DNA from 3 places in the Vreelandella sp. 2A-K22 genome. Region 2 is predicted to be linked to each of the others. Evidence: predicted binding sites of a transcription regulator. Region 2 holds the regulator's gene; each other region holds the start of a gene.
What was found. Region 2 encodes sigma-54, which starts transcription at its own class of promoters, with help from an activator protein. Its sites were predicted from a motif close to TGGCACNNNNNTTGCTNT; they were not measured.
Positions count from the first base shown of each region.

Region 1: a site for sigma-54 is predicted at 5,753-5,770, ahead of ACW17M_RS09880 (formate/nitrite transporter family protein). Genes of this name have one in related genera too.
Region 3: a site for sigma-54 is predicted at 2,860-2,877, ahead of glnA (glutamate--ammonia ligase). Genes of this name have one in related genera too.

Region 1 is NZ_JBSUGC010000006.1:108,308-116,065, forward strand. It holds gene ACW17M_RS09860 (efflux RND transporter permease subunit) at 1-596, opposite strand, end outside; gene ACW17M_RS09865 (efflux RND transporter periplasmic adaptor subunit) at 596-1,867, opposite strand; gene ACW17M_RS09870 (TolC family outer membrane protein) at 1,945-3,408, opposite strand; gene ACW17M_RS09875 (sigma 54-interacting transcriptional regulator) at 3,634-5,565, opposite strand; gene ACW17M_RS09880 (formate/nitrite transporter family protein) at 5,930-6,742, shown strand; gene cynS (cyanase) at 6,787-7,227, shown strand; gene ACW17M_RS09890 (fructosamine kinase family protein) at 7,246-7,758, opposite strand, start outside.
Region 2 is NZ_JBSUGC010000002.1:223,979-231,736, reverse strand. It holds gene ACW17M_RS03355 (ATP-binding cassette domain-containing protein) at 1-361, opposite strand, end outside; gene ACW17M_RS03350 (KpsF/GutQ family sugar-phosphate isomerase) at 689-1,675, shown strand; gene ACW17M_RS03345 (KdsC family phosphatase) at 1,728-2,270, shown strand; gene lptC (LPS export ABC transporter periplasmic protein LptC) at 2,271-2,840, shown strand; gene lptA (lipopolysaccharide transport periplasmic protein LptA) at 2,852-3,367, shown strand; gene lptB (LPS export ABC transporter ATP-binding protein) at 3,379-4,128, shown strand; gene ACW17M_RS03325 (RNA polymerase factor sigma-54) at 4,258-5,673, shown strand; gene hpf (ribosome hibernation-promoting factor, HPF/YfiA family) at 5,771-6,079, shown strand; gene ACW17M_RS03315 (PTS sugar transporter subunit IIA) at 6,084-6,554, shown strand; gene rapZ (RNase adapter RapZ) at 6,642-7,574, shown strand; gene ACW17M_RS03305 (HPr family phosphocarrier protein) at 7,620-7,758, shown strand, end outside.
Region 3 is NZ_JBSUGC010000014.1:2,646-10,403, reverse strand. It holds gene glnL (nitrogen regulation protein NR(II)) at 1-435, opposite strand, end outside; gene ACW17M_RS18070 (hypothetical protein) at 684-968, opposite strand; gene ACW17M_RS18065 (DUF4124 domain-containing protein) at 905-1,057, opposite strand; gene ACW17M_RS18060 (hypothetical protein) at 1,007-1,132, shown strand; gene glnA (glutamate--ammonia ligase) at 1,232-2,638, opposite strand; gene ACW17M_RS18050 (hypothetical protein) at 3,172-3,795, shown strand; gene ACW17M_RS18045 (acyltransferase family protein) at 3,844-4,872, opposite strand; gene ACW17M_RS18040 (alpha/beta hydrolase) at 5,025-5,993, shown strand; gene ACW17M_RS18035 (hypothetical protein) at 6,060-6,365, shown strand; gene ACW17M_RS18030 (hypothetical protein) at 6,657-7,328, shown strand; gene ACW17M_RS18025 (hypothetical protein) at 7,484-7,633, shown strand; gene ACW17M_RS18020 (metal ABC transporter ATP-binding protein) at 7,630-7,758, shown strand, end outside.

The sequences.
Region 1 (7,758 bases), on a different contig from region 2:
TACTGGGCCAACTTATCCGGATCCATCCAGATACGCATGGCAAACTCGCCGCCGCCCAACACCTCGGCATTACCCACACCCGGCACCTGGCGCAGTTCATCAAGCACGTTAAGGGTGGCGTAGTTCTGCATATAGATGTTGTCGTAGTCGCCATCAGGCGAGGTCAACGCGATAAACATCAAAATCGAGTCAGAGCGCAGCTCAACGGTGACACCTTGTGACTGCACGGCCTCAGGTAACTGCGAAAGCGCTCCCTGAACCCGGTTGTTGACGTTGATGGTGTTAATGTCGCCGTCGGTGCCGATGTCAAACGCCACGCTTAAGCTCATGAGGCCGTTATCGGCGCTGTTGGAGGTCATATAAAGCATGTTCTCAACGCCGTTAATGGCTTCGGCGATGGGAGCCGCCACCGTTTGCGCAACGGTTTCAGCGTCCGCCCCAGGGAACTGCGCTTGCACCGATACCGTCGGCGGCACCACGCTGGGGTACTGCTCAATCGGTAGAATACGCATGGACATCACGCCCACCAACGTCACGATAATCGCCAATACCGTGGCAAATATCGGGCGGCTGATGAAGAAGTTAGAGAAGTTCATTATTGCGCACCCTCTTCTCCTTCAGCGGGCTGGTCATCACCTGCCCCCTCTTCCATTGTCTCTGCCGCTTCAGACTGCTGTTGGGCCTCTTCTTGCTCCACATCTTCAACGATGTCCTCAGCGTTACCAGCAAACGGCTGAGGATCAATCACCATACCCGGCTCTAAACCAGCGGGGTCGCCGACCACTACACGCTCCCCCGGCTCAAGCCCCTCACGAATCAACTGCCATGGGCCAGCCACTTCGCCCAATGAAACAGTCCTTTCGCGGGCTTTGTCCTCGTCATCCAGGACAAACACTTGCGGGCCCATTAGCCCTTGGGTAACGGCAATTTCCGGGACTGCCATCACATCAAAACGCTTCAGGCCCTCGATGCGTACACGTACAAATTGGCCGGGCAGTACGGTCGCCTCAGGGTTTTCGAAGGTTGCGGATGCCTGCACGGTACTGGTGCCGCTATCGACTCGAGAGCCCAGGAAGTCCAAATGCCCTTCTAATTCGGAATCGCTGCCGCCACTCACGCCAGGAATGCTCAACCGCGCACGAATATCCGACGTATCACCGCCGTCACTCAACTGACGACGCAGCTCAAAGGCATCCCGCTGAGGCAGTTGGAAACGAACTTCCAGCGGATCCAGCGGGGTGATCGTAGCCAGCTCCGTACCCGAAGTCACCAAATTGCCCACGTTAACTTGGCTCAAACCGATCATGCCTGAGACAGGAGCCGTCACCTGGGAATAGCCTAAATCCAGGTTGGCACTGGTCAAAGCGGCTTCTGCTTGGGCGACGCTCGCCTGAGCTACTCGTTGGTCGGCCAACGCCTGATCATACTGCTGGCGACTCACTGAGTTTTGGCTTAATAACTGCTCGAAACGCTGGGCATCACGCTGGGCGCGGGCAAGCTCGGCACGAGCGCTCTGTAAATCGGCTTCACGCTGATTGACCGTGGCCTGGTAAAGATCGGGCTCGATGGTGTAAAGACGATCCCCCTCCTCCACCAACTGGCCGGGTTCAAAGTGGCGTTCCTCCAGAAACCCATTGACTCGGGCCACCAAAGTGACTTCATCATCACTGCGTAGCAGTGAGGGGTACGACTTATCCAACGGTATATCTTGACGCACCATTTCGGCCACTTCGACCTTATGAGGTGGAGCTTCTTGCTGGGCACCCTGTTGAGGCGCCTCGGCTTGTTCTTGACCGCAGGCTGAAAGTGCCAGCGCAGCTACTAGCGTCACCAGACTCGCTCGGCGTGAGTGAATCATCTTCTTCATACGTTGCATTCCCATATATCTTTTTTAAGGTGACCGATAGCACATGCGCACCTGAATCACTTCCAACCGACAAGCCATTACGTGCCAGGTTGGGGCGGTGCACCGATGTTGAGCGCGGACTCATAGCGGTCGTTGCCACCGCTTTCGGGCAAGGTGAAATTCACCTCATCGCCGGTTAACCACGCATTGACTTCTTCAATGGCGTCTACATCCAGGCGCCCGGCCTGCTGACGCAGTGAGAGCAGGTTAACGACATAGTCGTAGCGAGCCTCGGCGTAGTTGGCGATGGCGTTATACAAATTCTGCTCAGCGTTCAAAACGTCCACGATGTTACGGGTGCCGACTTCGTAACCGGCGCGCGTCGCTTCCAGCGCACTTTGGTTGGATACAATGGCCTGCTCGCGAGCCTCGACAGTTTCCACATCGTTGCTGACTTGAGTGTACAGAGAGCGAACCTGTTGAATTGACGAACGACGCTGGGACTCGAAATCATACTGGCTGCTTTCAAGTTGATAAGTCCCCTGGCGGATGCTGGCGCTGGTACTGCCGCCGGTGTAGACGGGTAAATTAGCGCGTATGCCTACTTGGCTAGAGGAGTCATTTCCAGTGGTGTTATCAATATCACTGTCGCCATACTGATAGTTGCCAAAGGCTGAAAGGGTGGGCAAACGACCCGCACGGGCAATTTCCACACCGCTGCGTGATACCTCAATCCCCGCCTGTTGCGCCAATACCTGAGGATTGCGCTCAATGGCTTGCTCTACCCAGTAGTCGCGGTTGCTGGGTTCCGGGAGGGCGATTGGCATACTGTCGCCCAACGCTTCAATACTGGCGTAGCGCTGGCCGGTCAGCTGCTCTAGTGCCTCAAATGCCACCTGCAGATTACTCTCTGCGGCAATGCGATCAGCACGGGACTGGTCAAAGGTAGCCCGGGCCTCTTCGACTTCGGTAATCGCAATCAAACCGACCTCAAACTGTTCGCCTGCCTGTTCAAGCTGACGGCCAATGGCTCGCTCTTGGGCAAAACGCGCTTCGAGGACTTCATAAGCCCGCAAAATATCAAAATAGGCGCTGGCCACGTCAATTAATAGCTGCTGTTCGGTAGCTGCCAGCAGGTATACCTGCTGGTCAATCTGCCGCTCGGCCTGAGTGACTTGGCGGCGCGTGACCTCATCATAAAGCGCTTGGGTGGCTTCGAGGGTGAGCGCTACGGTGTTGTAACGGTCATCACCAGCGCTCACATTACCCGTTCCAGCCCCTGTTCCCGCTCGGGATGAACCCTGACTTTCATATTGCTCGTTATGCGCCACGGTGCCCGAGGCGTTAATTTGGGGGAGTAACCCACCGCGGGCAACGTCTCTGCCTGCTTCAACACCCAAATACTCCGAGCGCGCCGAAGCAAGCTCAGCGTTATTATCCAACGCATCACGGGTAATCGTGATGAGGTCGGCGGCTTGAGCAGGCAATACAAAAGAAGCAGTAAATACCGCTAACAGTAGGGGTCGTAAAGGGGCATTGACTGCCCAGTGTGCCAGTCGCATGGGATTGCCTCTAGGTATCAGCGTCAGATGGTAAACGCGCTTAGTCTCTCAACCTGCTTGTCCTGCAGAAAATTAAGCCACTCGCACGTTAAGCCATTCAGAAAGATGAGCATTATAGTTACATTCATGTATGTATGCTAGCCTTGAACAATCTATAAATATGTGTGCAGCCTGTTGTCAAGTCGCATCCAACTTACCTTAGTCCAAAGCATGGTGGTTTGGCGATTAATGCGGCGCTCTTTTACGAAATTCCCGCGCATCGATACCCCATTTAGTTAGCCGCGAGGCCAGCGTAGTGGGTTTAATACCAAGCAGTTCTGCCGCGCCCCCGGTCCCAGAAATTTTACCTCTCGCCTGTTCCAGAGCGGCAATCGTGCTCGCCCGCCGACGTTGGCTCAGCGCCTGCTCAGTCAGCAGCGTTGCTTTACTTTGCTCTCCGCCGGTGTGGCGCAACGTCGGCATTGGTTGAGCACGCCCCATCGAGCGCGACGGCTCTCCCGATAGCAGGTCATCAAACATTAAGCGTCGATCCTGGGTCACGATGACTTGGCGCTCAATGATGTTTTCCAGTTCACGAATGTTGCCTGGCCATGGGTAGCGCTGCAGAATCTCCAACTGGGCGGGGGGAATGCGCACTCCCGGCTTATTAAATTTCAGGCAGGCACGCTGTAAAAAGTGCCGCGCCAGTAGCGGCACATCCTCAATCCGCTTGCGCAGCGGTACCGAATCAATAGGAAACACATTGAGTCGAAAATAGAGATCTTCACGAAAGTGGCCCGCATCGATCATGTCGCGCAGTTCGCGATTGGTGGCGGCAATCACCCGCACATCCACTTCGCGGGTACGGTTATCGCCTACGCGCTCAAACTGCTGATCCTGCAGCACCCGCAACAGCTTACTCTGCAGCTCCAGGGGGATTTCACCGACTTCATCCAAAAATAACGTGCCGCCGTGGGCAAGCTCAAAACGCCCTGGGCGATCCTGCACCGCGCCGGTAAAGGCCCCTTTTACATGGCCAAAAAACTCACTCTCAAACAGATCACGGGGAATAGCCGCACAGTTCACGCGGATCAGCGGTCGATCACTGCGCGTACTCCCCGCATGGATGGCGCGGGCAATCAGCTCTTTACCGGTGCCCGACTCGCCGCTAATCAACACGTTGGCGCTGGTGGGCGCAACCAGCTCAATCTGCTGAATCAGCTTGGCCACTGCCGGACTATTGCCGACAATATCGCGATGATTTAGCTCCGCTTTTATCTCTTCCTGGAGGTACTCATTTTCCAGTTCGAGGCGCTGCTTGAGTGACTCCACCTCAGCAAGGGCATCGCGCAACTGCTGCTCAGCACGCTTGCGCTCACGAATATCACGAAACAGCACCACCGCCCCGACCAAACGCCCCATTTCAAAAATCGGTGTACTCGTGTACTCAACGGGAATTGCCTCACCATTTTTGTGCCAGAACACCTCGTTATCGACATGATGCACCTGACCATCGCTAAACGAGGCGTGAATAGGGCACTGCTGCACCGGGAAGTGACTGCCATCGGCGTGGGTGTGGTGGAACATCAGGTGAGCGTCGTGGCCCACCATATCCTCGGTACTCCAGCCCAGAATTCGCTCGGCGGCAGGATTAACGAAGGTTGTTTTGCCTTCGGCATCCAGACCGTAAATCCCCTCGCCCGCTGCGCCAAGAATCAGTTGGTTCTGCTTTTCAATCCGCTCGAATACCTGCTCGACCCGCTGCCAACCCACCTCACCCTGGCGGTGCTGGCGGCCTAATTCCGCTTTTGCTCGCCGCTGCTCAGCTTTATTGCGGTCTATAAGCGTCAGCAACAGCTGTGAAGAGTCGTCGATACGCTGAGCATAAACCTCAACTCGATACGGCTGGCGCAGCATATCTAACATCACCAGGTCATCCGACCAGGCCGCTTTGTGTGTTAGCGCTTCATCGGTGAAGCTCACCCATAGTGACAGCGAAGCACCCAAGCGATGGCTAAACGGTGCCTCCAAAGGCATTGCTTCATCAATATTGAGCAGCGCGCAAGCGGCATAATTCGCAGCGAGCAGTTGGTCGGCAAACGGATCGACCAAAATCATCGCCAGAGGCGAAAAGCCACCCATCAACGCAAAAGCGTGATGACGTTCAGGCTCATCCATTAGTGTCGGTCTCAAATGAGTTGTCCCATCACCATTCAATTACCGCGCCAGTTACGACATTTCGTCACTAAAACAACGAAATATCGTAGTTTACGATATTTCGTAACACCTTAAACGCTCCAAAAACATCCTCTAAAAAATAAATTAATCCATTCAAAACAAAATATTAGAAATCATATGCGCGAGTTGGCACACAAATAGCACTGGATGGGTGGATAGTGCGATAGCGCCACACGCTTAATCTCTTTTGCACCAGGACGGCGCAGCCATCGGTTTTATTGCTCCTATTTATTGCTCCTATCAGGAAACACTAAAACTCTTGGGTTAGGCGTTAATTAACCGAAATGACACAGGAGACATATTTATGTCTTATCTAATGCCCAGTGAATTTGTCACCAAGTTGGTGGATCAGGGTGAGTCAAAAGTCTATATGGGCACCCGGGATACGCTTATCCGCGCCTTTATGGCAGGAGCGACTCTGGCGTTGGCGGTTATTTTTGCCATCACCATCGCGACGCAAACAGGCCACTTTTTGATTGGGGCACTACTCTTCCCCGTGGGCTTTGTGATGCTCTACCTGATGGGCTATGACCTGCTCACCGGGGTTTTTATGCTGGTGCCAATTGCATGGCTCGACAAAAGACCCGGAGTGACACTGCCGCGCATGCTGAAGTGCTGGGCTCTGGTAGGGCTTGGCAACCTTGGGGGCGCCCTATTTATCGCCACCTTCGGCTACCTGAATTTCACCATGGGCGGCACAGAGGAGATCAACGCTGTCGGCCAAACGATGATGGCCGTTGGTGAAAGCCGCACGGTGGGTTATCAGGAGGCGGGGCTTGCCGGTTGGATTGTGCTTTTCCTGAGAGGCATGTTCTGCAACTGGATGGTATCCATGGGCGTGGTGGGCGCGGCCATTTCCACAACGGTTTCCGGCAAAATCATGGCCATGTGGATGCCGATTATTGTCTTCTTCTACCTTGGTTTTGAGCACTCAGTGGTCAACATGTTTCTGTTCCCAATTGGCCTCATGCTGGGCGCTGACTTCACGCTGTATCAATACATTATGTGGAACGAAATCCCCACGGTACTGGGTAACCTGGTAGGCGGCCTAACCCTGGTTGGCTTGGTTCTCTATACCACCCACGTCCGTACTCAGCCCAAAAAGGTGCTGTCTTGATCACAGCCTAATAGGCCAAAGCCCCCTTTATAGGAGAAACCCTAATGGATAAACTCGAAATGCGTCACACCCTGCTCGCCGCCAAAGCGCGTAAAAAAATGAGCTGGGAAGATATTGGCAAAGCGGTCGGCATGTCGCCGGTATGGGTGGCTTCCGCCTGTTACGGCATGAACAGCGCCAGCCAAGAAGTTGCCGCTAAGCTGTGTGACACCCTTGGCGTGGAGAGCGATGCGGTAGAGGCTTTAGTGGCCTTTCCCACTAAAGCCTGGGATGAAGCGATCCCCCAGGATCCATTTATCTACCGCCTCTATGAAGTCGTCGGTGTGTACGGTGAGACCCTAAAAGACGTGGTGCAGGAGAAATTTGGCGACGGCATTATGAGCGCCATCGATTTCACCATGGAGGTCGACAAAATCGAAGACCCCAAAGGCGACCGGGTACTATTAACTTTGAATGGTAAGTTTTTGCCCTATAAATCTTGGTAAAACGTAAGTCCTGGTAAGTCAGGCGAAGGACTCAAGCCTCGCCACGCAGCGTTCAACCGCAGAACGATAGCCGGCACCGAACAGCACCAGGTGATTCAACAGTGGGTAAAGCTGAAACAGAGCTTCACGCCTCGGCCAGCTGGTCGGGGCGTCGCCGTTCCAGTAGGCGTCAAAAAATGCCTCTCCCGGCGAGCCAAATAGCGTCAGCATCGCCACGTCCACTTCCGGGTAGTGGCGATACACAGCCGGATCGATGATCGCCGGCCCTTTTGTAGTGAAGAGTACATTCCCTGACCACAAATCACCGTGCAGCAAGCTGGGCGGTGCATCGGGCAGCCAGCGCTCCAAATCGTGGGCCAAGCGTTCGATACGGCCACGCAGCTCGCTGTCCAATAGCCCACGCTGGTGGCATGCCTCACACAGAGGGAGCAAGCGGCGCTCGCGCTGGAAAGCTCGACCGTCGCTGAGCGGGGCATTCGGCTGGGGTGTGCGCCCACAAGCGTTATCCTGATGCCAGCCGTGGGCATCGCC
Region 2 (7,758 bases):
CACGCACCATAGTATCGGGTAAATCCGTATGCACCCGCAGCGGAAAGGCAACGTTTTCAAACACATCCAAATCAGAAAACAGCGCACCACTCTGAAACAGCATTCCCATCCGCTTGCGTAGCGTGAATAGCGCCTTCCGGGACAGTTTATGAACATCCTGCCCATCAATGAGTATTCGACCACTCTCCGGGGTTAGCTGGCCGCCGATCAGCTTCAGTAGCGTGGTTTTACCGGTACCACTTGGCCCCATGATCGCGGTTACTTTACCCCGCGGTATGGTCATATTCACACCACGGAAAATTTCGTGATCACCACGCGAAAAGTAAAGCTCTTCAATTTCTATAAAGGGTGCATCTGTCATGGATCAGTTGACTCTTAACGAGGCGCGACTAAAGCTGTATAGCATACCCTACTTGCGGCTATCGCAATTAGAAAACAGCGTTTCTAAAACATTATCGAACATTGTACTATAACGCTACAAGGCATTACTGCACGAATGGGCTTTCCTATTGTTCAGGGTTATCAAAGTTGCAAAGGCTTGCTTACCCTCGCCTAAACCTGCTCTCGGCCCTGGTGATGCGGGTATGCCCCCCCAGGGAGTCGCCTCAATTACTGCCTATTAGAGGTGTCGAGATGTTATTCTTACCGGTTACTACTTTTATATTTTCATTTGTTAAGAGAAAACGCTATGCGCCAGCCTATCGCCCCCTCCAGCCTACTACGTGAAAGCGCACTGCGTACGCTACAAATCGAGCAGGCAGCGATTGGAGGCCTTCAGGCTAAGCTAGACGAAAGCTTTGATCGCGCCTGTGAGCTAATTCTCGCCTGCCAAGGTCGTGTAGTGGTGACCGGCATGGGCAAGTCGGGGCATATTGCTGGCAAGCTAGCGGCGACACTTGCCAGTACCGGCACGCCGGCTTTTTTCGTTCACCCCGGCGAAGCCAGCCATGGCGATCTAGGCATGATTACCCGCGCAGATGTAGTGTTGGCGCTCTCTAACTCGGGCGAAACTGCCGAAGTCACTGCTCTGCTACCACTGCTTAAACGCCTGGGCACACCGCTGGTCAGCATGACGGGGCGGCCCCACTCCACGCTTGCCAAGCACGCTGATGCGCACCTAAACAGTGGCGTCGAGCGTGAGGCTTGCCCGCTCGATCTAGCCCCCACCAGTTCCACCACCGCTGCCCTCGCCCTGGGTGATGCACTGGCGGTTGCGTTACTGGAAGCACGCGGCTTTACCGCTGAAGATTTTGCCCTCTCCCACCCCGGCGGCAGTTTGGGCAAGCGCTTACTGCTACGCGTTAGAGACCTCATGCACGACGGCGCACGCCTGCCCCAAGTCGCATTGGGCAGCCCGCTGCGCGACGCATTACTCGAAATTACCCGGCAAGGGCTTGGCTTTACCTGCGTAGTGGATAGCGAAGGACGATTAGCGGGGGTCTACACCGATGGCGATCTACGCCGCACGCTGGATCAATTCCATAATCTGCGCGACGTGCGCGTTGATGATGTCATGACCCGGCCGGGCAAGCGCATAGGCCCCGATATCCTGGCGGCCGAAGCGGTACGCATCATGGAAGAAAGCCGTATTACCGCGCTAGCGGTGGTTGATGAACAACAGCGCCCAATTGGGGCTCTACATATGCACGACCTGCTCGCCAGCGGCGTTATTTAACCCAGCGGCGCCAACACGACCTGCTTTACGAACTGATTGATATGGAGGTTCTATGACCCTACCTGCCTCGCTACTCGACCAACTCCGCCGTGTACGCCTGCTAGCACTGGATGTTGACGGCGTCCTTACCGATGGGCGCCTCTACTTTCAAGCCGATGGTATCGAAATCAAAGCATTCCACACCCAGGATGGCCACGGGCTAAAGCTTCTCAAACGCGTGGGCGTACATGTCGCGTTGATTACCGGGCGCGACTCCCCCATGGTTAGCCAACGCGCGGCGGCACTCGGCATTGACCATGTTCACCAAGGCTGTGAAGACAAGCTGGCCACACTGCGCGGGCTCTGCCAGCGCCTCGATATTGAACTAGAGCAGGTGGCTTATTGTGGCGACGACCTACCCGACCTAGCGGCTATCAAACGTTGCGGCGTCGGCATTACCGTGCCAAACGCGCCGGACTATATGCATACCCACGCCGACTGGACTACCGAACGCCTGGGTGGCCACGGTGCCGTGCGTGAGATCTGCGATACGCTGCTTGAATCTCAAGGACACTGGGGCGCGGTGCTCGACACCTATCTGCACGGCCGCACGTAAATGTTTAAACGCTTTAAAGTACGCCTCTGGTTAGCCGGGCTAGTCATCGCGCTGGGGATTCTGCTGGTATGGCTTGACCCCCGCGGGCCTCAAGACACCAGCATCGACCCCGAAGCACAGGCTCAGGAACCTGGCCACGTGCTGGAAAATGCCGAGATTACCCTATTCGGGGATAACGGCAGTGTCATGCAGTCGCTAAAAACACCGCGCCTTATCCATACCCCGCAGCGCAGCGAAACCTGGACGGAAGAGCCCGAGGCAGTACTGTATGACAGCGAAAACCGTCAGTGGCTGGCCAGCGCCGCTGTAGGCACGCTCAACACCGCTACCCAAGCCCTGCTGCTGTCAGGTTCGGCTCGACTGTTTGCACCAGATGAAGGCTGGCAGCTAGATACCGAGCTACTGCACTATGATGGCCTCGAGCAGCATGCCTGGAGTGACACACCGGTATTGATGCAGCAACCGCCGCAGCAAATGAGCGCTTCACGTATGGACGTTTGGCTTAACACCAGCCAGGTTCGCTTAACGGATAATGTGCGCGGCACGCACCCCCCGGCCACACAACGCTAATAGGAACCGCCATGAAAGCCATGATTTCCCCAGCCCTGCTCTACACTGCACTGTTCGGTTTAGCGATACCTTTATCAGTGTTAGCCCAAACCAACTCATCTTCCCAGGCCCCAGTGGAAGTGGAAGCCGACCGTTTAGATCTTGATCAGCGGGCAGGCACAGCTGTTTATACTGGGGATGTGGACATTCGCCAAGGCGAAATGCAACTGCGCGGCGAGCGGGTAGAGATCGAACGCAACGACGCGGGCGAACTCTCGACAGCCACCGCTACCGGTGAGCGCGCCTACTTGCGCCATCAAGGCGAAGGGCAAGAAGGCCCCACGGAAGGCTGGGCGCGGCGGATTATTTATCACGTCGCCGAGCGTCGCGTAGAGCTGATCGACCAAGCCGAACTGACCCAGCAAGAGGACACCTTTAGTGGCGGTCGCCTTGAGTATTTTATTGACCGAGAAGTGATTCAAGCGCGCTCTGACGTTGATGGCAGCGAGCCCCAGCGCATACGCATGACCCTTCAGCCTGAACAATAGGGAGCCTAGCTGTGGCCACTGCTGACACTGCGCCGATCAAAACCCTTTATGCCCACCACCTGGCTAAAAGCTACAAACGCCGCCGAGTGGTCAAAGACATCAATCTGGAGATATCCCAAGGCAGTGTCGTTGGCCTTTTGGGCCCCAACGGCGCGGGCAAAACCACCTCATTTTATATGATTGTTGGGCTGGTCAAATCCGACGCTGGCAAGGTGGGTATCGACGATGTGGATTTAACGCGCGCCCCCATGCACGAGCGCGCAGCCGCGGGGATTGGCTATCTACCTCAAGAGGCGTCTATTTTCCGCAAACTCTCGGTTGCCGAGAATATTATGGCGATACTCGAGACCCGCAAAGAGCTTAACCGCAGCGACCGCGAACAGCGCCTGGAAGCGCTACTCGAAGACTTCCATATCACCCATATTCGCGACAACCTGGGCATGAGCCTTTCGGGCGGCGAGCGCAGGCGTGTAGAAATAGCCCGCTCGCTAGCCACAGAGCCCGCTTTTATTCTGCTCGATGAGCCTTTTGCGGGCGTTGACCCCATCTCGGTAGGTGAGATTAAAACCATCATTCGTGCACTGAAACAGCGCCATATCGGCGTGCTGATCACCGATCACAACGTGCGTGAAACACTAGACATTTGCGATATCGCCTATATCGTCGGCGATGGGCAAATCATCGCCAGTGGCTCGCCCGCCTCGATTCTCACCAACCAAAAAGTAAGGGATGTGTATTTGGGCGCCGATTTTCGCCTGTAATGTTTTTGCCTTAATTGCCCCTAAATAGCGCTTTAAAACAACTTTACGACCAATGGCATGCTTATTGCACTTGCGCCAAGCACTCACTCGCACTAGGGTGGAGCATTCTGATTAACGAGTGGTTCTCAGATGGTCATGAAAGCTTCTCTCCAACTGCGTATCGGCACACAGCTGACCATGACGCCCCAGTTGCAGCAGGCCATTGCGCTGCTGCAACTCTCTACGCTGGATCTTCGTCAAGAAATTCAGCAGGCCCTCGATGCCAATCCCATGCTGGAGCAGGAAGATGAATTTAGTGAACAGGCTGTCAGCGAGCCTAAGGAAGAAGAGTGGTCAGAGAGCATCCCTACTGAGCTCTCGGTAGATAGCGACTGGTCAGATACCTATCAAGATATGGGAAGCCAGGGGGGCAGCAGCAGCGAAGGCCCCGACTTTGAGCGCCAGGCAGCCGGGCAGAGCCTTCATGGCCACCTGCTGTGGCAACTCGCCATGACCGATTTTAGCGCTCGCGAGCAGCTTGTCGCGGAAAGTTTAATCGACGCGCTAGACGCCAACGGCTACCTGACCCAGCCGCTCAACGACATCCGTGAAGGGCTTCGTGCCCAGGGCATTGACGGGCTAAGCCAGCGCGAAGTGGAAACCATTCTACTCAAGCTCCAGCAGTTTGAGCCGACCGGCATATTTGCCCGTGACTTGCGTGAATGCTTGATGCTGCAGCTCGCCGCTCTCCCCGATGATACGCCACTGCTGGTTCCCGCCCGCCGCTTGGTGCGGCAGTTTCTCGAAGCGCTTGGCAAAGACGATATGCGTCTGCTGAAACGCCGTCTAGGGCTCGACGACGAACAGCTGGCCGATGTCATCCTGCTTATTCGCAGCCTAGACCCACGCCCAGGCAGCGCCTACGGCGACACCGATGACAGCTATGTCACCCCCGATCTAGTCGTCCGCCACGATAATGAAGGCTGGCATTTAGAGCTCAACCCCGAGGCCCTGCCACGGCTGCGCATTCAGCCCGACTACGCCAGCTTGATTAAGCGTGCGGATAAAAGCGATGACAACCAGTTTCTCAAAGAGCACTTGCAGGAAGCGCGCTGGTTGATCAAGAGCCTCTCTAGCCGAAACGATACGCTGCTGCGTGTTGGTCGCGAGATCATTACCCGCCAGATTGGCTTTTTAGAGCACGGCGAAGAAGCCATGAAACCACTGATACTGGCCGACATTGCCGAAGCCGTGGAGATGCACGAGTCGACTATTTCACGGGTAACGACGCAAAAATATATCCATACACCCCGTGGTGTGTTTGAACTCAAATACTTTTTCTCAAGCCAGGTGAGCGGTCAAGATGGCGACAGCCACTCCAGCACCGCCATCCGTGCACGACTCAAGAAACTGATTCAAGAGGAGCCGCCCGGCAAGCCGCTTTCAGACAGCCGCTTAGTGACGCTATTAGGCGAAGGAGGGATTCAAGTGGCGCGTCGTACGGTGGCGAAATACCGTGAAGCCATGGGCATTCCCTCTTCCAGTGAACGGCGTCGTTTGCGCTAACTTCGTTAACGTTTCAGGGAAACTCTCGACAAGGGCTTTGCAACGCGGCAAAAAGGGTTACAATCGAAGTACAGTCCGATGGATAAGGAGCACGTCAATGCAAGTAAATATCACTGGTCATCACGTAGAACTGACTGACGCCTTGCGTGACTATGTCAACGAGAAGCTTGAGCGTGTAGAGCGCCATTACGACAATATAACTACGGTGCAAGTCACCTTATCAGTGGAGAAAGAGCGCCAGCAGGCCGCCTGTACGCTGCACGCCGCAGGTGCTGACTTACATGCGGAAGCCCTAGACAGTGATATGTACGCCGCTATCGACGCACTAGCGGACAAAATCGACCGTCAACTCGTTAAACACAAGGAAAAAGCACAAGCTCGCGCCCAAGGCGCCGGTGTGCGTTAATTCAATGACGTTGGAAACCATACTCCCCCCGGAACGCGTTCTGTTCGACGTCCCCGGGGGCAGCAAAAAAAGGGTGCTGGAGTTTTACAGCACCTTTATCGCCCAAAATATCCCCAGCCTGGACAGCCAAGAAGTGTTTAGCCGTTTAATCGGTCGCGAGCGCTTAGGTAGTACGGGTATTGGTAACGGCGTGGCTATTCCTCATGCGCGTAGCCCCCACTGCAACGCCCCTATCGCTGGATTTTTGAAACTGGCTGAAGCGATCGATTTTGACGCTATCGACGGCGACCCGGTAGATCTGGTGTTTGTCCTGTTGGTACCCGAAGAGGCAGATGACACGCATCTCTCACTACTGGGTCAGGTAGCGACCATCATGAATGATGCGGACACGCGCCAGCAACTGCGTAAAGCAGCCAGCCAGCGCGAACTGCTTGAGCTGATTACCGCCAAAATTCGCGAGCAATCAGCGGCCTAAGGGTCTGAAACCCTGTTCAGGGCAGATCACAGCAGGTTATCCGCTCACCACCCTCAACGCAGCTTGATCAAAGCAAAGAGAGACTCTATGCAACTGGTGATCATTAGCGGCCGCTCCGGGTCAGGTAAATCTATCGCCTTGCAAGCGCTGGAAGATCTTGGCTACTACGCGATTGATAACCTCCCAGCTATGTTGCTGGGGTCGTTGGTGGATGAACTGCGTGACCAGGGCGACCGAGCACATTTAGCGGTGAGTATTGATGCCCGCAATTTGCCGGGAGCTCTGGAGCGCCTGCCCTCTTTATTAGACGAGTTGCGCCAGCGTAAAATCGACTTTCAAGTTATTTACCTGACCACCGATGCGCGCATACTGCTTGAGCGTTACTCAGCAACGCGTCGCCGTCATCCGCTGACCCGCGATAGCGAAATGACGCTGGAAGAGGCGATCAATAAAGAAGAGACGACGCTAGAGGATATTCGCGATCTGGCCGATCTATTGATCGATACATCACGATTATCGGTGCACGATTTACGCCGTCGCATTACCGACCAAGTAGCCCATCAGCGGCGCGACAAGCTGACGCTAACGCTGGAATCGTTTGGGTATAAACGCGGCGTACCGTTAGACGCCGACCTGGTCTTCGATGTGCGCTGCCTGCCAAATCCGTACTGGGATCCAACGCTGCGCCAGTTCACTGGCCGCGACGCGGAAATCGTGGCTTTTTTGAACAGCTATCCGATTGTTGATGCCATGAGCGACGACATCTTGGCCTGGCTAGAGCGTTGGCTACCCGCTTACCAGAATAGCCAACGTAGCTACATGACTATCGCGATTGGCTGTACTGGTGGCCAGCACCGCTCGGTCTATATGGCCGAGAAGTTAGCGGAAAAATTGACTCCTAGCATGGGCGAAGTTCAACTTCGCCACCGCGAACTGGGTCTGCACTACACCATAAGCGAACAGTTGGCCGCTCCCCTCGTCAGCGCTTCCACACCTAACGAGCGGCCAGAGACCTCTTAAGCGCGTCTATCCATTAATGACACCACTCGGCGAAAAGGAACCAGGGTGCCAGAACGCATACTTACACTTACCAATCAACGCGGGCTACACGCTCGCGCGGCGACAAAACTGGTCAAATGCGGCCAACAGTTCACGGCAAAAATACGCGTTTACAAACAGCAACAGGCCGCCGACGCCGCCAATA
Region 3 (7,758 bases), on a different contig from region 2:
TGCCCCGCGAATGCCACCCAGCGGGTTTTTGACTTCATGGGCGAGCCCGCGGGCGAGCACCTTGATGGTCTCCTGGCGTGTGGTTAGCGCCTCTTCCCGGGAGATCTGCATCAGCCGATCCCGCGGCTCTACTTCCAGTAGCAGCTCATCGTCGGATAAGGGCGTCACCGTGTAGTCCACCGTGAGCGGTTCGCTATTCAACGGGGTAATGCGTGCTTCACGCTGGGTATAGGGGTGAAACGCATCCCGCGCCTTGGCCAATACTTCGTCAATGCTTACATCCCCGCCAAGTAGCGTATCCAGGCTGATGCCGTGAACACGGCTAAGGCTGACCGCTAACAACGCTTCAGCGGCAGGGTTCATCCATCGCACACGCAGTTCGCCGTCTAGCAGCAATACCGCTGTGGTGAGATGCTCAAGCAAACGCTGATGCATGGTGGTGTCCTGAAAAATCGCGTCTTCCATCGCCGATACAGACCTACAGGTGGATGATCAATGAGGGAGCTGCAAAAAGCGCGCCAACTATACGTTTATGTCCATTTGCACGGCTTGCGGGCATCGCAGCGAAAGAGCGCGAATCGTTTTAGCGCACTTGCCGTGCCAAATGCTCCTGCTCATGCACCACTTTAGTGCACCCAGGTTTTGGTAGGTAATACTTAGGGCTGTCTTTTTGATCGCGTTTATTAAAGCGCTCTTAAGGAACCGTAATCGTCACCGCTGCCGTGCGGTGCTGTAAACGCTGGCTGCTCTCCAGCATTCTGCCTGGATCTCGTGCCCCCTTGCGGCAGGCCTGTTAACCAGAAGACATCGCTGTGCAGCGCTTTCTGGCTAATCTCGCCATTCACCAACAGCCGTACCTGATTGTCGTCGCGCAACGGTGGCGCAATAACCACCTCCACCACGGTCATCCCCTCTTCCACCTGTGCGCCTTGCTGGGGCAGAGCGATGGAAAAGTGGTCGCAGGGCATAAAGGGCTGCTTGGGTTATCGGTAAAGGTAACGTTGCCGTGCTGATCGGTCACCCGATACACCGCCTGCCCGAACGCCGTGCCACCCACTCCCCCACGCCCAAGAGAGCTACCAGCACACTGCTCATCACCCCTCTGGCACGCTTCTCAGCCTCCCAGCAATAAAAAAACCCCGCCGTAGCGGGGTTCTATTGGCAATCATTGTTACCACCGCCTGGCTGATAGTAACAGCCAAGGGCGAGTAACGCTGATTCGCAGCTGTACTTAACAGCTATAGTACATATCAAACTCGATGGGGTGAGTGGTCATACGAATACGCTCCACTTCTTCCATCTTGAGGTCAATGTAGGCATCGATCATTTCGTCGGTGAACACGCCACCTTCGGTCAAGAACGCACGGTCAGCGTCGAGGGCTTCCAGTGCTTGATCCAGGCTGTGCGCCACAGTCGGTACTGACTTGCCTTCTTCTGGCGGCAGGTCGTACAGGTTTTTGTCCATGGCATCGCCAGGGTGGATCTTGTTTTTGATACCGTCGATACCCGCCATCAACATGGCAGAGAACGCCAGGTAAGGGTTGGCAGTCGGATCAGGGAAGCGCGCTTCCACACGCTTGCCTTTCGGGCTGGCGGTGTAAGGAATACGGATTGAAGCCGAACGGTTGCGGGCACTGTAGGCCAGCATGACCGGCGCTTCAAAGCCAGGCACCAGACGCTTGTACGAGTTGGTAGAAGCGTTAGTAAAGGCGTTCAGGGCACGGGCGTGCTTGATGATGCCGCCGATGTAGAAAAGCGCCATTTCAGACAGACCAGCGTACTCGTCACCGGCGAACTGGTTGTTGCCATCTTTCCAGAACGACTGGTGAACGTGCATACCCGAACCGTTATCACCGACCAGCGGCTTCGGCATAAAGGTGGCCGTTTTGCCATACGCGTGGGCCACGTTGTGGATCACGTACTTCATTTCCTGAACTTCGTCAGCTTTCTTCACCAGCGTGTTGAACTTAACGCCGATTTCGTTCTGACCTGCGTTGGAAACCTCGTGGTGGTGTACCTCGACGGTCTGACCAATCGCTTCCAGGGTATTACACATTGCGCCACGAATATCGTGGAAGCTATCGACCGGAGGAACCGGGAAGTAGCCGCCTTTAACGCGCGGACGGTGGCCAAGGTTGCCGCCTTCCACAACACTGTCGGTTGCCCAAGCGCCTTCGTCGGAGGTGATTTTGTACATAGAGCCCTGGATATCAGACTTCCAATGCACTTCGTCAAAGATAAAGAATTCAGGCTCAGGGCCGAAGAACGCGGTGTCGCCCAGGCCAGTAGACTGCAGGTAAGCTTCTGCGCGCTTAGCGATAGAGCGCGGGTCACGATCATAGCCTTGCATAGTGGCCGGCTCGATGATGTCACAGCGCAGCACCAGCGTCGCATCTTCTGTGAAGGGGTCGAGGTAACCCGTACCATCTTCCGGGCGCAGAATCATGTCGGATTCGTTAATGCCCTTCCAACCTTCAATAGAAGAGCCATCGAACATTTGGCCATTCTCGAAGAATTCTTCGTCTACATCGCGCGCAGGCACGGTCACGTGCTGTTCTTTACCGCGAGTGTCGGTGAAACGCAGGTCTACCCATTTAACATCGTGTTCTTCAATTAGCGCGAGAGTCTTGGCTGACATAGTGTCCTCCGGTATGAGCGTGGCTTAAAGCTAACGACAGTAAGCTACCGATAAAAGTGTTGTTCGACAAAATACGTGCTAAACCGCACGTTTGTCATTCTTGTTCGCTCAACGTTTGCCTGACATTGGTTAACAAATCGCTCAGCGAGCATTTCAGACCGGCTATCGTTTTAGCACGCCGCAGGGCTTATGCCTACGGCCCGCTAGCCGCTTGCAAATACAATGCAGAGAACATGCCAACACTGCACCAATATGGCATAAAAAAACAACAACTATCTGTTTTATAAGCATTAAAAAATGGCTTCGAATGCCTCTTGATGACGCATAACGGCGCAACAGGCTATTCTGAACCGTCTAAAAAACCTCTTATGCACCAAAATAGAACAAAAATAATGCCGCGCGCCCCATCAAAGTGCACAAGTCATACTTAGCGCTGTTTTTTAGCTCGCAAATTTTTTTACTTGCTACGCAAATAAACCAGCTACTACAATAAATTACAATTTGATAGATTTGCTCACAATCGGAGTCGGCAAATGGGATCGGTCTGCTTTATCGTTGATGCCATGGTGACGGGTGAAATGTTGCCACGCCACTTAAAATCCATACGTGAATCCGGTGTCGCCGACCACTTGCTGCCCATTTTGGTGACAGCCACTCAAGCGCAAGCACGCCTGAGTGCTATTGAACAGCGCTACCATGCTCATTCGCTGATTACACCATCAAGGCCGCTGGGGGCTCGCTTGAATAAAGCCGCGTTTACCAGCCAAGCAGAGTGGCTCATCATTGCGCTGCAGAAAAAACCACTGCCTGCGGAGCTTTGGTGTGCACTCTATTCACAGCTCAACACTTACACCCTTGACGCCTTGATTATTGGCCTCACCCGGCCATCGCTGTCGGAACGCATCCTGCGGCGCTTATTGGCCAGTGCTTTACTTTTGCCGCCCTACATTGCCGTGAGGCGAGCCTGGCTAGAACGCTTGGGTGGGTTTGACCCTGAGCTGGACGATAACAGCGCGATCGACGATTTTCTGCAACGTTTACACGCCTGCCCTACGCGTTTAAAAACCTACAACGGAAACCTGCTTAGACTAACGAAAGAGCCAGAAAAACCTTTTCTGGCTAACGCCCCGGTTACGGCTTTCACTCCACGCCCATAATGCGTTTTCTGCCGCTATCCACAGATACCATCCACCGCCACTCTCTGACTAACTTACCTTTAGTCGCTTGCCGAACAGCATGGCGCCCAGTGTCGTGGTATTGGCGAGCTTATTAAGCCCCACTGACCCCACCACACCAACCGCCATAAGCGCCAGTGCATACACGCCAATGGGCAACGACAACGGCTCGACAGCCAGATCAGCGAGCACAAAGAACATGGGGTGAGCCAAGTAAATGCCAAACGAATACGCATTAATGTGGCGCACCCACAAAGGCGCAGGACGCCCGGCCAAGTAGCGCATGGCACACAGCGTGAACAGCACGAAGAAAGGAATGACCCACACCTCTTTGGAAGAAAAGGCCAGCCAACCTGCAAAGGTCGCGGCAATAATCAGCGCCACCATTAGCACCAACCAGACCGGGCGGGCCATTTGCTGCATCCAGGCAGGCCGCGCCAGCATCACGCTCTCAGGGGGTAGCGGGTAGTAGCGCACCAGCACCAGGGCAAGAAAAAACACATAGATCCAACCCAGTGGAGCAATCCACAGCAGATAGCCGGGCAGGTCAACCTCAAACCAGTAAGCCAACCCCCAATACGCCATGCTGATCACACAAGCGCCCCACAGCCACGGCACCGGGTTCAAACGCCACAGCTGCCAACGGGTAAACAGCCAATAGGCCACATAAAACTGCATCGCAATAATCAAAAAATAGCCATGCCAGCCCGCGTACACATAATACTCAATGGCGTTGGCCACGAACCCCACCGGTTCATCCGATGGCTGTTGGCTTAGCCATTCAGCCGTCGAATAAATAAAGCCATACACAAAATAGGGCACCATTACATACTTCACGCGCTGGGCAAGGAACCCTTCCGGCACGGATTTATCGTAGCGAACGGCAAACACAAAGACCGCAATAAACAGGAAAATCGGGGTACCCAACACCAGCGGTATGCGCATCAAATCGGTGGCAACGTTATCGAGGCGCTGATTGACATGATCTAGTAAGTGAAACAAAAAAACGGCTATACAGCCGTAAGCACGCAACCAATAGATCTCTTCAATTTTGCGCATTGGGCCTCCCGCCTCGACCTACTCCTACCCTGGCATTTTGCATGGCGATGATGAATGACTATGCTAACTGACTGTCTTATATGGCTATGATGAACAATAAAAGCCTTCGCGCTGTCCGACCCCATTGAACAGTTTTAATTCCCGGAGGAAACGTGTTCATCCCCAAGCCACCAGTATTCTCGTACCGATTTCACGCCCTACTTACGGCATTTATTGGCTGGCTAACGTTCAGTGGCCATAGCTTAGCCAGCGAGGTTGAACACCATCAGTTTTTCTCGCCCACGCTAGGTTACGACTACCCCTACAGTATTTATTTACCCGACAATTATGACGCCCAAGCGACAGACGCGTATCCGGTCGTTTATATGCTGCACGGCTCATTTAACACTGACCGCGACTGGGTTTCTCGCGGCAACTTGCAGCAGGTGGCGGATAGGTTAATCGCTGCCGGGCATATTCCTCCGGCCGTTTTCATTATGCCCGGCAGTCGCAGTTGGTGGGTAGATGGCCACAACGAACCCGCCCGCAGCGCATTTTTTAACGACCTAATGCCACATGTGGAAGCAACCTACCGCGTGGGACAAGAGCGCCACCTGCGTGGCGTGGCAGGCTATTCCGCTGGCGGTTACGGTGCACTCAACTTTGCCCTGGAACGGCCTGAACTGTTTGCCGCGGTAGCCGCGTTAAGCCCCGCCAGCTACGCCCCCCTGCCGCCGCGTAACTCCACCGCCTGGCGCCACCCTTCATTTATCAATGACCAGGGCCGATTTGATCGCGAGCTGTGGCAAAACCTTAACTACACCAACTATTTGGAAGAGTATCGCCTGCGCGTAACCCCTCGCGGTACCGAAGATGAGGGCGACCTTTCCCCCGTACCGCTGTATATCAGCGCCGGGCGAAGCGACGTTTATGATGCTGAATTTCACGCCCGCATACTGCGTCAAGCCATGGAACGCATCCAGCCCAACGATGTGCGCCTCGACCTCTACCCCGGTGGCCATACATGGAAAGTATGGCGCGCCAGCCTACCGGCAGCGCTAAACTTTCTCTTTCAATACGTGGGGCAAGAAAACAGCCCAGTGGTGGAGACCAACAGGGCGGAGGATGAACAGCATACATAACCCCAATGAAGGCACTACACTGAAACTACACTCATCACGTCATTCAACAAGACAAGGAAGACAGCGATGCACCAGCATATCGAATGGGACGAACCCGGCAGCGCCAGTGTTATGCAGTACTTTAAAAAACACCCGGATCAAAGCAGCCAACCCGACCCGGGCGACATCATTTCCGCACGCTACCAAGGCGCCATGGTGCGCGTTAAAGTAGAAGCCTACAGAGAAGATGACGCCGTCAGCATCGGCGAAGTCGCCGCCATCATCGACACCAACGGCGGCCGCCACCAAAGCCACGACAAGCTGGAAGTCGGCCACATCGTCCGGGTACCCGACGACAAACGCGCGCTAGAAACACCGCCGCAAGAAGATTAAAGCCCTAGCATTGATCGAAATTCAGCGAAAGCCACCCAACGTGAACTGCACCCCAAAAGCTGGACATTCATCCAACGATTGGGGTGTTTTTCATGGCGAAATACAATGAAGCGTTCAAGCTACTAGTAGCGCGGCGTCAGCCTCAGGCGCAGCAGTGCCAAGGGCACATACCTTAAATCTATAGCCATACTGGCTGGGCGGCAGCGCACACTTCTACACCCTGCCCCCACGTCTCATTTGTTTTGCGTGCTACGCTTAGCGCGACTGCTCCCCCTATATAGGCACTTCACCATGCATGCTTTTCGTCTTTTTGCCGCGCTGATTACCACCTTGGTGATCACTCTGCCTGTCTCTTTACACGTCCAGGCTCAAACCGAGGGACAGTGGAGTGAGTACGATGACGTGTTTGAGGACGGCGCACGCCACGCTAATATTTGGCAGTGGGGTTGGACGGGCATTTACGCCACCAGTCTGGCGGTGAACGCTTACCAATCCAGCGAGGCGAGCGATCCGGATGACCGCTTTGATGCACGGGTGGGTGTGGTGAAATCAGCGCTGGCCTTGGGTGGTATGCTGACCGACCGCCAGCCGCACCCCGAGGCACTGGCCGAATATGAGCGTTTGAAAGCCAGTGGCGATTTAAGCGGCGTACAGGCGCTAGGCTTGCAGCTCGCCCAGGCAGAGCGTGAGCGGCGCGGCTGGGGTGCCCAGATAAGTTCGCTAGTGGTGAATGGCGTGGCGGGTGCAGTGATTGCCGCCGATGGCAGAGAAAGTGATGGTGCTATCAACTTTGTTACCGGCATGCTGGTGAATGAGCTACAAATTTGGACACAGCCGAATCAGGCATCTTCTGCGATTAATCGCTTCCAACCCGCTAACCTATCGCTGGGGCCGATCACTATTCCCGGTGAATACGCGCTGCATGTAGCGCCGCAGCAGTTGGGTGCTACCTGGCGCTATTGACACACCCTACGGTTATTCCTTTAAAGCGCTGGAGACGGTTTTCCGCTAGTGCTTTATCGTTGCTAGCGCGGCGTGAACGAGTAAAATACTCAGCAATTTTTTGGCTTTGCCAAACGTTATGTTATAACCTATTTGAAATTATACGAGGCCGCTTGATGAGTGAGCATACGCACCGCCATAACAAGGAGGGCCCTTGTCACTTCTCCTTGATGTCGCTATCGGCTGTTAAACGGCTGCTGTTTGTTGCCGTGCCGCTATTGGCGCTGTGGGGCTTGGTGGTTTGGGCTAGCGGGTGGTTAGGATGAGTCAACGCTCTTTATCACGCTTACAGCTGCACAACCTGCACTTGGCCCAGGTGCGCCGCACGGTGCTGGAACATATCGAGGGCGACTTTAAGCCGGGTGCGATTACCGCGCTGATTGGCGCTAAC